DNA from 2 places in the Anoxybacillus sp. UARK-01 genome. Region 2 is predicted to be linked to the other one. Evidence: a T-box and tRNA genes for the amino acid it is inferred to sense, from the RefSeq annotation. Region 2 holds a T-box; the other holds one or more tRNA genes.
The links. A T-box is a leader RNA that pairs with one kind of tRNA and senses whether it is charged. The one in region 2 lies ahead of ileS (isoleucine--tRNA ligase), so its partner is inferred to be a tRNA-Ile.
Positions count from the first base shown of each region.

Region 1: it encodes a tRNA-Ile, which carries the amino acid that the T-box ahead of ileS (isoleucine--tRNA ligase) is inferred to sense. The anticodon was not compared.

Region 1 covers NZ_NASY01000042.1:39-9,035, reverse strand. The annotation lists gene B6A27_RS09785 (GlgC family sugar phosphate nucleotidyltransferase) at 1-903, opposite strand, end outside; gene B6A27_RS09780 (glucose-1-phosphate adenylyltransferase) at 910-2,073, opposite strand; gene glgB (1,4-alpha-glucan branching enzyme) at 2,024-3,967, opposite strand; gene B6A27_RS09770 (cation diffusion facilitator family transporter) at 4,683-5,657, shown strand; tRNA gene B6A27_RS09765 (tRNA-Glu) at 6,041-6,112, opposite strand; tRNA gene B6A27_RS09760 (tRNA-Ser) at 6,126-6,218, opposite strand; tRNA gene B6A27_RS09755 (tRNA-Asn) at 6,221-6,295, opposite strand; tRNA gene B6A27_RS09750 (tRNA-Ile) at 6,563-6,636, opposite strand; tRNA gene B6A27_RS09745 (tRNA-Gly) at 6,644-6,714, opposite strand; tRNA gene B6A27_RS09740 (tRNA-His) at 6,920-6,995, opposite strand; tRNA gene B6A27_RS09735 (tRNA-Thr) at 7,015-7,087, opposite strand; tRNA gene B6A27_RS09730 (tRNA-Phe) at 7,257-7,332, opposite strand; tRNA gene B6A27_RS09725 (tRNA-Asp) at 7,345-7,420, opposite strand; tRNA gene B6A27_RS09720 (tRNA-Met) at 7,433-7,509, opposite strand; tRNA gene B6A27_RS09715 (tRNA-Val) at 7,547-7,622, opposite strand; tRNA gene B6A27_RS09710 (tRNA-Glu) at 7,629-7,700, opposite strand; tRNA gene B6A27_RS09705 (tRNA-Ser) at 7,715-7,805, opposite strand; tRNA gene B6A27_RS09700 (tRNA-Asn) at 7,810-7,884, opposite strand; rRNA gene rrf (5S ribosomal RNA) at 8,047-8,163, opposite strand; partial or broken rRNA gene B6A27_RS09690 (23S ribosomal RNA) at 8,306-8,997, opposite strand, start outside.
Region 2 covers NZ_NASY01000032.1:78,358-87,354, forward strand. The annotation lists gene B6A27_RS06600 (solute carrier family 23 protein) at 1-416, opposite strand, end outside; gene pyrR (bifunctional pyr operon transcriptional regulator/uracil phosphoribosyltransferase PyrR) at 569-1,111, opposite strand; gene B6A27_RS06610 (RluA family pseudouridine synthase) at 1,270-2,181, opposite strand; gene lspA (signal peptidase II) at 2,181-2,663, opposite strand; gene ileS (isoleucine--tRNA ligase) at 3,089-5,863, opposite strand; T-box leader at 5,917-6,134, opposite strand; gene B6A27_RS06625 (DivIVA domain-containing protein) at 6,607-7,119, opposite strand; gene B6A27_RS06630 (YlmH family RNA-binding protein) at 7,437-8,210, opposite strand; gene B6A27_RS06635 (YggT family protein) at 8,258-8,527, opposite strand; gene B6A27_RS06640 (cell division protein SepF) at 8,531-8,962, opposite strand; gene B6A27_RS06645 (YggS family pyridoxal phosphate-dependent enzyme) at 8,977-8,997, opposite strand, start outside.

The sequences.
Region 1 (8,997 bases), on a different contig from region 2:
GCATTGTTCACCAATATGGCTTTTTTGCATAATAATACTGTTTTTAACAACCGTCCCCTTTTCTATTTTTACTGCTCGAAAAATAATGCTGTTTTCAACATGTCCTTCGATCATGCATCCATTAGCCACTATTGAATTTTTGACAACAGCATTTTCTGTATATTTAGTAGGCGGCGCATCCTTCACTTTTGTATAAATAGGACGCGATTTAACAAATAGCTGATTCCAAATGGTTGGATTAAGCAGCTCTAAGCTATGACGAAAATAGCTTTCGATAGAGTCAATGACAGCCACATATCCATAATGCTCATAATCACATATTTTCAATTGATGAAGATGATCGTGGACAACATCGATGATGCTATTGTAGCCTGTATGAATTCGGTTCGCAATTAAATCCAGAAGGAGAGAGGTTTCTAACACGAACATTCCAAGCGAACGGCCTTGATGACGTATTTCTGTAATATCGCACTGATTATCGATATGACGCTTTAACACAGCCTCATAGTCAATATTGCAAACGGTATAGCTATTGCAAATGAGCGCATACTTTTGTTTGCTGCGTAAAAAGTAGTCAATATGCTGTTCAAAATGTTGGAAAGCCCCTAAATGATGCGCCGGAATATTTAAATCTGAGGAAGGAAAGAAAAAGAGCCCATCTCGTTTTCGACTCAAATCCCAATTTTTCCCTGAACCTAAATGATCCATCAATGATCGATAGTGATACTTTGGGAAAATAGCGATGCTTTGCATACCTGAGTTCACCATGTTTGATAGGACAAAATCTATTAAGCGGTATCTTCCTGCAAATGGAATTGCTGCAATGGAACGATGCAGCGTCAGCTCATATAGCGACTCCATATACCTTGTGTCATCTATTACCCCTAACATCGTTTTATTCATCGCTGTTCATCCTTTCTCAACGATTTCTGAGCTCTGTGCCTGCAACCATTCTTGTGTAACAAGAAAAATCTCATCATCAAATGCAGACGGGCGAATGACCATTCCCGGCGGGATCTCAAGCTCTGACGGTACAATGGCTCTTTCAATATAGGCATTTTCACCAATCACTACATCCGGCATAATGACACAGTCTCTCACAATCGCTCCCTTTTGAACATAAACTCCCTGAAAAACAACGGAATGGTCAATGGTTCCCTCAATAATGCATCCTTCATTCACCAGCGAGTTAATCACTATTGCATCTGGAGAGATATACTGAGGAGGTTGATTTGGATTAACGGAATAGATCTTCCATGATTGATCAAACAAATTTAATTCACATTCTGGATCTAATAAATCCATATTTGCCTCCCACAGGCTTTTCACTGTTCCGACATCCTTCCAATATCCTTTAAATGGATAAGCCATAAGCCGTTTCTTTTCTTTCAATAATAGCGGAATCACATCTTTGCCAAAGTCATGACTTGAACTCGGATTTTCATTGTCGATTTGCAAGTATTCCTTTAAAACACTCCAATTAAAAATATAAATTCCCATCGAAGCGAGGTTGTTTTTTGGGGCAGACGGTTTTTCTTCAAACTCTACAATCCGCATTTCTTTGTCTGTGTTCATGATCCCAAATCGGCTCGCTTCGGCCCAAGGCACTTCAATAACAGAAATCGTCACATCCGCATTTTTGGCGATATGATAATCCAGCATTTTGGCGTAATTCATCTTATAAATGTGGTCACCTGAAAGAATCAACACATATTCCGGATCATACTGCTCAATATAGTTCATGTTTTGATAAATGGCGTGCGCTGTTCCTTCATACCATTTTACCCCAGATGATTCAGAATACGGGGGTAAAACGGTCACTCCTCCATTTCTTCGATCTAAATCCCAAGCGCTGCCAATACCAATATATGAGTGTAGAAGAAGCGGCTGATATTGAGTCAATATTCCTACCGTATCAATACCGGAATTGGAGCAGTTGCTTAGCGTAAAATCAATGATTCGATATTTTCCTCCAAACGGAACGGCTGGTTTGGCTAGCTGTTTGGTCAATGAATTTAATCGACTACCTTGTCCGCCGGCCAACAACATGGCGACGCATCTTTTCTTCACCATCTACACTTCTCTCCCCTCGTTTTTTCATTGGGCGCAACACAGAAATTCCAAAAGGTGGGATAGTCATTTCGATGTGGTATGGTTTTCCATGAAACGGCTCTTCGAGAGCAGTCATCGGTTTTTTATTAATATAACCACATCCTCCATATAGGGAAGCGTCGCTGTTAAAAGCTTCCTTATACGTGGCAAGCAGCGGAACGCCTACCTTGTAATCATGGTATGCCGTTCCAGTAAAGTTACAAACGACAACTAATATATCATTCTCTTTATTGCTTTTGCGAACAAACGAAAAGATGCTCTGTTCAGCGTTATGCACATCAATCCATTCGAACCCTTCTGGCGAATGATCCAGCTCATAAAGAGGCTTATGACGTTTGTAAAACTTTATTAAGTCTTTCACATACACACTCATTTTTCTATGCATCTCAAAATCAAATAACATCCAATCAAGTTGATCCAAATCCTTCCATTCATCAAATTGACCGAATTCCCCTCCCATAAACAATAATTTTTTTCCTGGATGAGTAGCTAAATACCCATATAATAATCGCAGTTGCGCAAATTTCTGCTCATATTCGCCAGGCATTTTATTTAATAATGATTTTTTTCCGTGCACTACCTCATCATGTGAAAATGGCAAAATAAAATTTTCTGAGTATGCGTATAGCAAAGAAAAAGTAACTTTATGATGCAGATATTTACGATGTTCGGGAGCCGCCTCCATATAGGTCAGAATGTCGTTCATCCAGCCCATATTCCATTTATAATTAAATCCTAAGCCTCCTTCATAAGTCGGCGCAGTCACCTTCGGCCAATCTGTAGAATCTTCAGCAATCATTAACAATGAAGGATCATAGGAAAAGACAGCTTCATTTAGTTTCTGCAAAAATTCCACGGCGTAGTGGTTTTTATGAAGGACATGACTGTTGGGCCAATAAAGCATATTAGCTACTGCATCAACGCGAAAGCCGTCAATATGGAAATACTCCATCCAAAATAATGCATTCGAGATGAGAAAGCTTCGAACCTCAGGCTTCCCTAGATCAAAATTGGCTGTTCCCCACACCGGATTCTCACGATCCTGTATATTGACATATTCATATGTTGGGGCTCCATCAAACATGTATAGGCCATGTGCATCTTTACAAAAATGACCAGGGACCCAGTCTAAAATCACTCCTATTCCAGCTTGATGGCACTGATCAATAAAAAACATGAAATCATGTGGAGTTCCATAGCGGCTTGTAGCGGAATAATATCCTGTTCCTTGATATCCCCATGAGCGATCGAGCGGATGCTCAATTAAGGGAAGCAGTTCAATGTGAGTAAACCCATTTTGCACTACATAAGGGATTAGTTCTTCTGCTAGCTCTTGATAGGAGTAAAAGCTTCCATCTTCCTTCTTTTTCCATGAACCTAAATGAACTTCATAAATGAATAACGGTTGATCGTAAGCTGGTTTGCGGCGTTTCTTTCGCTGCCACGCTTTATCATTCCAATGATATCCATCTAATGAATATACAATAGAGGCCGTACGAGGACGAAGTTCGGAATAAAATGCATATGGATCCGCTTTAAGTAGTACTTGCTCATTTTCTGTAACAATTTCATATTTATATAAGTGTCCCTCTAAATTTTCAGGGATAAATATGGTCCATACGCCTTGATCGTTTATTTTGGTAAGCGGGTGATCTTTCCCGTTCCAGTTGTTAAAGCTTCCTACAAGTCGCACAGCACGCGCATGAGGAGCCCATACACTAAATCTTGTTCCAACCACCCCTTCATTTCTTACGATATGAGCGCCAAACATTTTATAGCTTTTATATAAGCTTCCTTCATGAAACAAATGAACCTCAAAATCTGTGGGATTTGTTGCTATCAACGAGCATCTCATCCTTTCACTATAGTTTTTTTATTTTGCCAATATTTCATTACGATCCTAATTGCTCCATGTTAAATGAAAGATGAAGCAGTTTGTTTTTTCTTCTGAACCAACATCTTCTTTTTTCCATTGTCCAACGCCATACACTGCTTCACTTATTGGCTTATCCATTAGTATTTATTTAATTAGATTCGACATTGATTTATAAATTCCTTGATAAAATGTGTTTATATTTTGTGACAATTCTCACCAGGAAATTTCATACAAAAAGAGGATGAAGGGATTCTCTTTTTCCCCTGCTTTTGCTTGTTCAATCATTGGATGTCCAAACAATATTATTTTTCAGGCTAAACCATTAGATTCGCGAACACTTTGTTGCTTTGCCACGCGTTTATGTGATGAAAGATAGGCTACAAACCTCTGTGCACACATTCGTCATATTCTTTTCTAGAGTCGCTTTGCTCAATCTTCAAGCTATATTTATTATGATTGACTGATAAACATTCCCTTATCTCGCGCAATTTCCAGCTATATGCCCTTTCTCTTATAGGATGGACACAATAAGGCATTTGCCACTCTCGGAGAACAAGCGGCTATATTATGAACAAAAGATTAAGATAAGAAGCTTTCAAAAATGGTACAAAGCTATGATTTGCAAATTGCTTGTTTGCGGCATATAATTTATAATAAATATCTAATGATAATTATTCTAAAAAAGGGGTGTACTATGAGTTACTCTGACTATCATCACCTGCCTCATGTCAAAGAACAAAACAAATCAAAACGAACATTATGGATTACCCTTTTCCTAACGCTGTTTTTTGCCCTTGTTGAAGTCATTGGCGGAGTTTTATCTAATTCGCTTGCACTTCTTTCTGATTCAGCTCATATGGCCTCAGATGTGCTGGCGCTCATTTTGAGTATGGTTGCTCTGTATCTCGCATCGCGGCAGCCCAATAAAACATTTACGTTTGGATATTTGCGATTTGAGATTATTGCTTCCTTTTTAAACGGATTGGCACTTGCAATGATCGCTATTGGCATCTTTATCGAAGGAATTCGACGGTTCATTCATCCTGAGCCTGTTCATTTTCAGCTGATGCTTACAATTGCTACAATTGGGCTGATCGTTAATCTTATCTTAACAATCGTCCTTAGCAGAAGCACAAAAGAAGAGGAAAATTTAAATGTGAAAAGCGCTTTATGGCATTTTATCGGCGATCTTTTGAGTTCAATCGGAGTTATCGCTTCAGCTATTATCATCTATTTCACGGAATTTGCCTTAATAGATCCATTGATTAGTATGATTATAGGAGGAATTATTTTTACAGGAGGAGCAAAAATCATCCGCGAATCGTACTTTATTCTTATGGATTCTGTTCCATCGCAGTTTGATCTTGAGCAAATACGCTCTGACATTAGCGGTATTAAAGGGGTAGAAGATGTACATGACATGCACATTTGGGCGATTTCTTCCGACCATTATTCCTTAACTGCTCACGTATTTATCAATGAACACATTCAGCCATTCTGTGTTATTTTAGCCATTAATGAAATGCTGGAAAGGAAATATAGAATTAAACATTCCACGATTCAAATTGAACATGCTTACTTTCATGATCATGGAGAGTACGGAGAAAAATTTCTTCGCCAAAAAAACAAAGCACCAAAAAAGCCGAGTAGCCCTAACGAATCATTTTGAGTTTAGGGAATATGAACATGAGTAGAAAAATTATGCCGACCTTTCTGTTTTTATGGTCGGCCTTTCTTTGTATTTATTATTCATTTACATTTGACATTTTGTCAAGTTAAAAATTCGGAATAATCAAAAACAGAAGTGCACAATATTATATAGATCAAGTTTTTTTATAAATGTTGCTCTCTAAATAATTGGAGGAACGAATATTTTTGAGGCGTATGATGTAACTTATTATGTTAACATAATAGAGTTATACCGTTTTTCCACGGTCGGTGATCGAGCATCATCTCTTCTCCCGTGTGTTTTGAAGATGACACTCGTTTTATCTTTAAATGATTTTATATAAAGTAAAAAACACTATGCTTTAGCACAGTGCTTTTTACTTATGACCCGTACGGGATTCGAACCCGTGTTACCGCCGTGAAAGGGCGGTGTCTTAACCACTTGACCAACGGGCCTTGCATTCAGCAGTGGCGGAGAAGGCGGGATTTGAACCCGCGCGCCGCAAAAACGCGACCTAACGGTTTAGCAAACCGTCCCCTTCAGCCACTTGGGTACTTCTCCAATGGCTCCGCAAGTAGGATTCGAACCTACGACCTACCGGTTAACAGCCGGTTGCTCTACCGCTGAGCTATTGCGGAATAGTGGATAAACACAAAAACTAACGAATCATTATTCGTATTTTTCTACTGCCTCTTCCTCTTCAAGACATTCGAAGAAGTACAATGCGTCGAGGCAACTCGCTGTTTGCTCAGAGGAGAAATGCTCGTCGCTGAGCGATTGCGGAATAGTAGATGAAAACAAAAGCTAACTGACCAATGTTATAGAAGAAATTCACAGAACACCTATAGATAGGCAGCACATGTCACCAAACTTTATGCAAAGAAAACGCTTTACAAAAAGAAAGATGGGCCTAAGTGGACTTGAACCACCGACCTCACGCTTATCAGGCGTGCGCTCTAACCAGCTGAGCTATAGGCCCGTATACAAGCGGGTGATGGGAATCGAACCCACGACATCAGCTTGGAAGGCTGAGGTTTTACCACTAAACTACACCCGCATAATTATCAAATTTTTTATTACAAATTTCTAGTGTCCCGATATACCATGCCTCTTCCTCTACCAGTTCATTCTAAGATGCTTTGTGCGTCGAGGCAACTCGTCGCCTATTCAATGATGTATCGCTCGTGGCTGAGGTTTTACCATTAAACTACATCCGCGCGACTATCAAATCTTTTATCACAAATGTCTTGGGATAATATGTATGGGGCGACTAGTGGGAATCGAACCCACGAATGCCAGAGCCACAATCTGGTGCGTTAACCACTTCGCCATAGCCGCCATTACTTTAATAAATCGATGCCGGCTGCAGGACTTGAACCCGCAACCTACTGATTACAAGTCAGTTGCTCTACCAATTGAGCTAAGCCGGCTTTATCTATAGAACTAACCATAAAAGCACATGTTCTGTGCCTCTTCCTCTTCAAGACATTTCAAGATGTCCAATGCGTCGAGGCAACTCGCAGTCATTTCACCGATGCTCCGCTCGTCTCTACCAATTGAGCTAAGCCGGCATTCATAAGATGCGTTGGATAAAATAAATGGTGGCTCGGGACGGAATCGAACCGCCGACACAAGGATTTTCAGTCCTTTGCTCTACCGACTGAGCTACCGAGCCATACATATTTTATGGCGGTCCCGACGGGACTCGAACCCGCGATCTCCTGCGTGACAGGCAGGCATGTTAACCACTACACTACGGGACCAACCGTTTTATTTGGTTGCGGGGGCAGGATTTGAACCTGCGACCTTCGGGTTATGAGCCCGACGAGCTACCAGGCTGCTCCACCCCGCGATGACAAAATTATATTTTTTTCAATCAATAGTATGTATGGTGGAGGATGACGGGATCGAACCGCCGACCCCTTGCTTGTAAGGCAAGTGCTCTCCCAGCTGAGCTAATCCTCCTAAAAGTGACCCGTACGGGATTCGAACCCGTGTTACCGCCGTGAAAGGGCGGTGTCTTAACCACTTGACCAACGGGCCATTACATGAAATAGTGGCGGAGAGCAAGGGATTCGAACCCTTGAGACGCTGTTAACGTCTACACGATTTCCAATCGTGCTCCTTCGACCACTCGGACAGCTCTCCAAAATGGCTCCGCAAGTAGGATTCGAACCTACGACCTACCGGTTAACAGCCGGTTGCTCTACCGCTGAGCTATTGCGGAATAGTGGATAAACACAAAAACTAACGAATCATTATTCGTATTTTTCTACTGCCTCTTCCTCTTCAAGACATTCGAAGAAGCACAATGCGTCGAGGCAACTCGCTGTTTGCTCAGAGAGGAAATGCTCGTCGCTGAGCGATTGCGGAATATGTTTAATATAAAGCCTAGCAACGTCCTGCTCTTGCAGGGGCGTTAGCCCCAACTACCATCGGCGCTGGAGAGCTTAACTTCCGTGTTCGGGATGGGAACGGGTGTGACCTCTCCGCCATCATCACTAGGCTTATTATTTCAAACAGACAAGTATTATTATAACGAGCATTTCGCCCATGTCAAGAACTTTTTGTTCTTTCAAAACTAGATAACAGATCAGAGAAGAAAGGATAGGCGGTGCTTTTCTTGATGTCTTGCTCCCCTTTTCGTATTGGTTAAGTCCTCGATCGATTAGTATCCGTCAGCTGCACGTGTCGCCACGCTTCCACCTCGGACCTATCTACCTCGTCATCTTCGAGGGATCTTACTTGCTTATGCAATGGGAAATCTCATCTTGAGGGGGGCTTCACGCTTAGATGCTTTCAGCGCTTATCCCTTCCGCACATAGCTACCCAGCGGTGCCCTTGGCAGGACAACTGGTACACCAGCGGTGCGTCCATCCCGGTCCTCTCGTACTAAGGACAGCTCCTCTCAAATTTCCTGCGCCCGCGACGGATAGGGACCGAACTGTCTCACGACGTTCTGAACCCAGCTCGCGTACCGCTTTAATGGGCGAACAGCCCAACCCTTGGGACCGACTACAGCCCCAGGATGCGATGAGCCGACATCGAGGTGCCAAACCTCCCCGTCGATGTGGACTCTTGGGGGAGATAAGCCTGTTATCCCCGGGGTAGCTTTTATCCGTTGAGCGATGGCCCTTCCATGCGGAACCACCGGATCACTAAGCCCGACTTTCGTCCCTGCTCGACTTGTAGGTCTCGCAGTCAAGCTCCCTTCTGCCTTTACACTCTTCGAATGATTTCCAACCATTCTGAGGGAACCTTTGGGCGCCTCCGTTACTCTTTGGGAGGCGACCGCCCCAGTCAAACTGCCCACCTGACACGGTCTCCCACCCCGATCAGG
Region 2 (8,997 bases):
TTCGCAAGGCCGAGGCCGATGACAATAATCACAGGACCGACAACAATTGGAGGCAATAATTTCATAATCCAACGATAGCCGGCTCTTTTAATGACTAAAGCGACAATTCCATAGACAGCACCGGCTAAGAAGCTGCCAACCATGGCTGCTCCAGGACCTCCTGCCGCTTTTGCTGCAATAATCGGTGAGATAAAGGCAAAGGAGGAACCGAGATAGGCCGGAACTTGCCATTTTGTAATCATTAAAAACGCGAGTGTTCCGAGACCGCTAGAAATGAGAGCCATTGAAGGGCTTAAACCGACAAGATAAGGCACTAAAATGGTCGCGCCAAACATGGCAAACAAATGTTGAAGACTAAGCGTCAACCATTGAACTGGCGAAGGTCTATCTTTAATTCCCAATACAGGCTTATTCATTGTTTTTTCAATCTCCTTCCGACTATGATTGAGTCATAAAAAAACCCCTCTTTGCCCAGATGGTGCAAAGAGGGTGCAATCGTTGCCTAAAAAATCGGCAGACCAATTTGACCCCCTTTGTCAGTCTCTCAGGACTGCCTTTAAAAGGGCGGTTACACGTTCTCATGAATGGTGACTTGATCCACTTGATCCACTTCTTTTAATTCTACTACAATAATTTCTGAACTCGAGGTCGGTACATTTTTGCCAACAAAATCCGCGCGGATCGGCAGTTCACGGTGACCGCGGTCAATCAGCACAGCCAGCTGGATTTGCGCCGGACGCCCGAAATCAATGATGGCATCCATGGCCGCACGCACCGTCCGCCCCGTAAATAAGACGTCATCTACAAGTACAACCTTTTGGTTTGTCACATCAAACGAAATATTAGATCCTTTTACAAGCGGTTCCTTATCGCCTGTTTTTACCGTTAAATCATCGCGATATAGCGTAATATCAAGCTCTCCGACAGGCATCGCCGCGCCTTCGATCTGTTCAATTCGCTCCGCCAGCCGCTTGGCTAAGTAAATGCCGCGCGTTTTAATGCCGACAAGCACACAGTTTTCAATTCCTTTATTTCGCTCAATAATCTCGTGAGCAATGCGCGTCAGGGCCCGGCGAATCGCCTGTTCATCCATCACTACTGCCTTTTGCATTTTTTCACCTCCGCAAAAAACCCTCCCACCGATCGGTGAGAGGGCAGAAAACAACCACATTTGCTGTATTTAAATCCGGCTCCTTCTCAGCCTCACGGGACTGATTTTAAAGGACTACTATTCACTTAGCTTTATTGTAAAAGCGGATAAAGCTTTTGTCAACGATTATTTCTAAGCATGTCCAAAACCTCGACAAATTCATGCGGAAGCGGTGCTTCGAATTCTAAATACTCTCCTGTCCGTGGATGAGTAAATCCAAGTACACCTGCATGCAGTGCCTGTCCATTGATCGGTAGCGTTTTTTTAGGTCCATATTTTGGATCTCCGGCAAGCGGATAACCAATATATTTCATATGAACGCGAATCTGATGCGTTCTTCCCGTTTCTAGTTGACATTCAATAAACGTAAAATTAGAAAATCTCTCTACAACCCGAAAATGCGTCACAGCTTCCTTTCCATTCTCCACAACAGCCATGCTTTGACGATCATGTTGATCGCGGCCAATCGGAGCATCGACCGTACCGTAATCATGAGGAATGACTCCGTGAACGATGGCTTTATATTTACGCGTGACGGTTTTATGAACAAGCTGATTGACCAGCGCTTCATGCGCCATATCATTTTTTGCTACCATAAGCAAACCAGATGTGTCTTTATCAATCCGATGAACAATTCCTGGACGAAGTATGCCGTTAATGCCTGATAAATCCTTGCAATGGGCAAGCAAACCGTTAACCAGCGTCCCCCTCATATGACCTGGTGCTGGATGGACAACCATTCCTCTCGGTTTGTTTACAACCAAAACATCGGCATCCTCATAATAAATGTCTAATGACATCTCTTCCGGCTCTACATCCAGTGGTTCTGGCTCTGGAAGTTCCACCGCTACTTCATCCCCGACAGAACATTTATAATTCGCTTTTATTTCCGTTCCGTTGACGGTCACAAGTCCATCTTTGATCCATTGCTGAACCTGTGAGCGAGACCATTCGCCATTTAAAGCAGCAATGACTTTATCAATTCGTTCGCGGTCATACGCTTCCTCAATCTGAAACTGTATTACATCCATTACTGATTCTCCTTTTTCTTCGCTCCGCCAATAAAGGTTTGTAAAAAGACAAGGGCTACCCCGATGCATAAGGCGGAATCCGCAATGTTAAAAATCGGGAAATTAAAAATATATGTATGAATAAAATCCACAACCTCCTTGCGAACTAATCGGTCAATAAAATTGCCGATCGCTCCGCCGAGCATAAAGCCAAGAGCGACACCAAACAGACGCTCTTCGCGCGGCAGACGCCGAATATAGAACACTAACCCGATCACAACAATGATCGTAATTAAATAAAATAGCCAAAATTGACCTTGTAAAATTCCCCACGCCGCGCCACGATTTCGATGGGACGTAATATAAAGCACATTCGGAATCACTGAAATGCTTTCTCCTATTTGCATGCGTGTAGCCACGAGCCACTTTGTAAACTGGTCAATGATAATGACAATCAGGGCGATCAAATAATAAAACACGCAACTCCCTCCACAACTTGACATATGTACTTTATGAATTGTAGCATAACCGACGAATAATAGACAATGCATGTTTAGACGCTTTTGCATATGTCCAAAACCTGCCGGGCCTCGCACACATTGCTCTTCTCTTATATACAATTGAGCGAACCTTTCGCTCTTTCCATTTTCGCAATGTAATCCCGGGTAACCATATCAATAAATATATCAAAACCCCCGATCCAATGAACCAATATGACAGGCGGACAACCGTCATAAAATCGAATCGGCTTTTGAATAGGCGACATGTTTCATCTTTTCGTTTAATCTCGATCATTCGCAAATGGAGTCAATGCCGGAATTATGAATCCCTTATATATACGTCGTTCAACAGCGAAAGGCTTCGCGAACGGCGCATCAGCTAAAAAAGGCTGCCTGTGACGGCAGCCTTTTTGCTGTAACGTGACCTCTTATGCTTGGCTATATTCTTTAACAATTTGCGCGCAGCGTGGGCATAAAGTCGGATGCTCTTTATCTTGGCCGACTTCTGGTGTGACAACCCAGCAGCGCTCGCAAGTGTCTCCTTTTGCCTGTTGGACGACAATCGCCATGCTCGCAAATTTTTGTGCTTCTGCTGGCGCTTCGGCATAATCTCCTGCCACCGTAAATCCAGAAACGATAAATAACTGCTTCAAGCTTTCCGCGATGGAATCAAGCAGCTGCTTTGTTTCCGGAGTTGGATAAACCATTAAGCTAGCTGTCAATGACTTACCAATCACTTTTTCATTTCGTGCGATCTCTAATGCTTTTAGAACATCATCGCGCACACTCATAAACGCATCCCATTTTTTTAGCAGCTGATCGGCTCCTTCCAGCTCTTGCACTTCCGGCATATCAACAAGCTGGACGCTCTCTTCCTTTTCTTTTCGATTCGGAATATGCCCCCATACCTCATCGGCTGTATGCGGTAAAATTGGAGCCATAAGCTTCGTTAAGGCGACGAGCGTCTCATACAGAACCGTTTGAATAGAGCGGCGTTCTTGATGATCAGCTGTTTCAATATAAAGAACATCTTTTGAAAAATCGAGATAGAACGCACTCAAATCTACTGTACAGAAATTATTGATATCGTGATAAATGGTAGCAAATTCATATCTTTCATATGAATGCTTTACCTTTTGGATTAATTGATTTAATTTCACCAGCATATAGCGGTCCACTTCGCGCAGCTTTGCCAATGGGACCGCATGAATTTGCGGATCAAAATCAAATAAGTTGCCAAGCAAGAAACGGAATGTATTGCGAATTTTTCGATATACTTCCGCTACTTGTTTTAAAATGTTATCAGAAATACGCACATCTGCCTGATAATCAACCGAAGCAACCCAAAGCCGCAGGATATCGGCTCCTAATTGTTCCATGACCTTCGCTGGAACGACGACATTTCCAAGTGACTTACTCATCTTGCGTCCTTCCCCGTCAAGCACAAAGCCATGGCTTAATACGGCTTTATATGGTGCTTTTCCCGTCACAGCAACAGCTGTGGAAAGCGAAGAGTTAAACCAGCCGCGATATTGGTCAGATCCTTCCAGATAAAGGTCCGCTGGGCGCTGCAGATCATCACGTTCCTCTAAAACAGCTTGATGTGATGAGCCTGAATCAAACCACACATCCATAATGTCTGTCTCTTTTGTAAAAATGCCATTCGGGCTTGATGGATGAGTAAAGCCTTCTGGAAGCAAATCTTTTGCTTCTCTCTCAAACCAGATGTTTGAACCATATTGTCTAAATAGGTTGGATACGTGTTCAATCGTTTCATCCGTGATGATTGGCTCACCGTCCTCTGCATAAAAGACCGGGATCGGTACTCCCCATGCGCGTTGTCGCGAGATACACCAGTCGCCTCGGTCACGAACCATGTTATATAAACGCGTTTCTCCCCAAGCAGGGATCCATTTAGTCTCTTGAACAGCTTTTAGTAATTCATCGCGAATTTGATCAATGGAAGCAAACCATTGTGCTGTTGCCCGGAAAATGGTCGGTTGCTTTGTTCTCCAATCGTGTGGGTATGAGTGCGTAATAAACTGCAGTTTTAATAATGCACCCGCTTCTTTTAACTTTTCTGTCACAGCTTTGTTGGCATCATCGTAGAACAATCCTGCAAATCCCGGGGCTTCCTCTGTCATATAGCCTCGTTCATCAACCGGACAAAGCACGCCGAGATGATATTTTTGTCCGATGAGGAAATCATCCTCCCCATGTCCCGGCGCTGTATGGACGCATCCTGTTCCTGCATCGGTTGTAACATGTTCACCGCAAACGACGAGTGAATTACGTTCATAAAACGGATGCTTCGCTACGACGTACTCAAGCTCGTTTCCTTTCAGTGTTTTGATCACCTCCGCTTCCTCCCAGCCAATTTCTTTTTTGACCGAAGGGAGGAGAGCAGAAGCAACTACATATTTTTCATCATTGACTCGAACAACGCTATATTCTAAGTTCGGATGGACGGCAATTCCTAAGTTAGCAGGAATCGTCCAAGGGGTCGTTGTCCAAATGATAATTTTCTCGTCACCTTCAAGAACGCCTTTTCCATCTTTAACAGGGAAAGCCACATAAATAGATGGAGAGCGTTTATCTTTATATTCAATCTCTGCTTCAGCTAATGCTGATTCGCTGGATGGAGACCAGTATACAGGCTTTAGGCCTTTATAAATGAGCCCTTTTTTCGCCATCTCGCCAAATACTTTGATTTGCTGAGCTTCATATTCCGGCTTTAATGTGACATATGGATTGTTCCAATCACCGCGAACCCCGAGACGCTTAAATTGCTGACGCTGACTGTCAATTTGTTCATAAGCATACTCTTCACAAAGTTTACGGAAGTCCGCAACACTCATTGTCTTGCGGTTGACACCTTTATTTTTTGTCAAGGCTGTTTCAATTGGCAACCCATGTGTATCCCAACCAGGAACATATGGAGCACAGTAACCGCTCATTGATTTATAGCGAACGATAAAATCTTTGAGAATTTTATTGAGCGCATGCCCCATATGGATATCACCATTTGCATATGGAGGGCCATCATGCAGCACAAATAGCGGACGTCCTTTCGTGCGCTCCTGAACTTTTCGATAGATATCCATCTCTTCCCATTTTGTTTGCATTTGCGGTTCGCGCCGCGGGAGATTTCCACGCATTGGAAAATTTGTTTGCGGCATCAATAATGTATCTTTATAGTCCATCTCCACATTCCTCCATCTTCATCATCATCAAATATAAAAAGCCGCTCTCTCCCAAAAGGGACGAGAACGGCCTCGCGGTACCACCCTTATTGGCTATGTATGATAGCCCTCTTCACATTCGTAACGGGAATGACGCGCCATCGCTTACTCACCAATTCAGCGTGGGAACTCCAGGGTGATCTTCACTCTTTCGCTTATGCCGGGCTTCCACCGTCCCCAGCTCGCTACAATAAGCATATGAAAGAGCTACTGTCCCTTTCATCGTTGATCACAATATTGTATCTTATACTTGAATGGTCATCCATTCATACGCCTTCATTCAGCTGCACAGCTGGTAAACTACTCACCACTTAGCTAACGCTTGAAGTGGGAGCTTCTCAGTTCTACGACAAAAGAACCTTTCGTCTTCCTGAGCGTTACTTCGGGTCGTTCCAACCCTAGTCGGGGTTCTTTCGTGCCTTGGATATTTTACGCATGGAAGGCTTTGCTTGGTTTTCGTATGCGATTTTCTCCATGCCCCCTCATATCCCGTTCACAAAGAACATGATATACATTTATTCTATCATGCGTTTTGGCTGACGCCCACCAAAATTCATCTCCCGCCTACTCAAGGGGCTATGTCCTTCACGTTCCTTGAGGAGGGAGACTTCTTTCGGAAATCCGTTAAAAAGCACATTTGATCCTCTTTATAGATACACATGGTCAATAGTTATTTTGATTATATGCGAAAAGGACAAAATCCGTCAAGATTGGCTCAATTTTTCATGTTCTTCCACTTCAATTTCCTTGACCTCATACTCCATTAAATGGTCCCAATCTCCGTTGTTCAACATTTCAAGCTGGGCTTCCACGAGCATGCGAAAGCGCGTACGGAACACTTTGGATTGACGTTTAAGCTCTTCGATCTCCTGTGCAATCTTCCGCGATTTTGCAAGCGCTTCGCTAATGATGCGATCAGCGTTTTTTTCGGCTTCTTTGATGATAAGCTTAGCCTCTTTTTGCGCATTTCGCTTCACTTCTTCCGCCGTTTCCTGGGCAATCAAAATAGATTTATTAAGCGTTTCTTCAATATTTGTAAAGTAATTAAGCTTTTCCGTTAATTCAGATACCTTTTCCTCGAGCTGTTTTTTTTCGCGAATAATCATTTCATAGTCTTTAATGACTTGATCTAAAAACTCGTTTACTTCGTTTTCATCATACCCGCGGAATCCTTTGCTGAATTCTTTATTATGAATATCTAATGGCGTTAAAGGCACGAATGCCACCTCCGTCTGCATAATTCCTTATATTTACTCGCAGTGCTAGATCAAATCGATTCACTTATGATGTGATGTATACTAGATGAACGAACGGTACCTATTAAATCTCACGACCAGAAGGCAAGTTGGTTCCTTGCCTCGGTTGCGCTTGGCGTGATCGCGCCGACCGTCGAAAGCGGATCATCGCCTGCTCACACAGGAACAAATGTTGAGCGATCGAGTGATATCGATCATCGTTGCATGTAATGTCCAACTAGCACCACAGGTTATATTTCATTTTCGACACATTTCGGCGATTTCCTGCAATTGCTTCATTATTTTTGCATTCCCACTTGAATGCGCCATCGTTCTTTTTTTGTTTTTCCATCGATTGCAATCATTTTAAGACGTCCGAATCCACGGGCAGACAAAACATCGCCTTCCCTGCATTCCCAATGCGCTTGATCCACTGTTTTCCAATTCACCTTTACAAGACCGTTTTCAATGAGCGATTGAATTTTTTGTCTGGATACACCAAAGGCCTGCGCTAATACAGCATCGAGCCGCAGCGATGAAGCCGTTATAGATGCTTCCTTCCACTGTTCTTCTAAAGCAATGATTTGGGTGAATGGTTTTTCCTTAAGAGAAATTTTCGTGCCCCCGATCATATGCAAATGAAGGAGAACATAGTCAGCGATTTCCGATGCGGCAATAAATTGAAGATCGCCGTTTTTCATTAAAATATCGCCGAATTTCCCTCGCTTTAATCCAAGAGACATCAGGGATCCAAGCACTTGCCGATGCTCCAGCGATACAAACTTGCTCGGATAGCCTATAGAAAATAGAGTAAGCGCAAAATCCTCCTCCCCCGGCTGAAAGTATGGGGGATATAAAAGGCCTCTTTTTCTTTCAGTAAATGGCGCTCCTCCAAAAAAAGACAGCTTCACATCTTCATCGCTTCCAATCACCATCCGAACGATTTCTTGTTCGCGCGGATCAAGAAAATCGGTTAGCTTTGGACAATAGTGATTTTTGACAAACTCTTTCCATTCCAGCACTTGATCGATAAAATGATGCTCTTCTTTGCGGAAATGCTGATATAAATTCATCATCCTGACACCTTCTCATAAAGAAGGGAACCCTTATGATGGATTCCCTACACTAAATGTAGCATATTAAACAGAGCATGCAAGCCTCTCGTTGCAAAATTTAACACTAAAAACGCAGCAATAGGCGAGATATCAATCATTCCAATAGGTGGAATAATGCGGCGAAACGGTTCTAAATATGGCTCGCAAATCGTCGCTAAAAGCCGGCCGATCTTTGTATCGCGAGCATTTGGAAACCACGACATTAAAATGTACACAATTAATGCGTACGAATAGATATCGATGAGCGTTGTTAAAAACCAAAGCAAGCTATACATAAACTACCACCTTTTCATCGATGTTTCATCTTCAGAAACAGCAGAGATTGAGCCGGTTACATCTACATTGTCAGGGGTGCATAAAAAAATTCTCGTTCCCACCTGCTGAATGTCTCCGCCGATCGCATAAACGGTACCACTTAAAAAATCAACAATTCGCTTCGCTTGGTCATGCTGAATTCGCTGCAAATTAACCACAACAGCGCGACGGTTTTTTAAATGATCAGCAATTTCCTGCGCCTCAGCATAAGCTCTTGGTTCAATCAACACAACCTTGGATGATTTTTGCACGCTTTGTAGGCTGACGATATTTTGCTTCGCCGTTCCTTTCCCGGCAGGTTGAGGATTTAGCTCCTCCTCTTCCTCATATTCTTCTTCATATTCCTCATAATCTTCTTCTAAAAAATAGTCTTTAAATTTCTTTAGTAAACCCATCTCTCTGCACCTCCTTATTGTTCCTTTCCAACAAG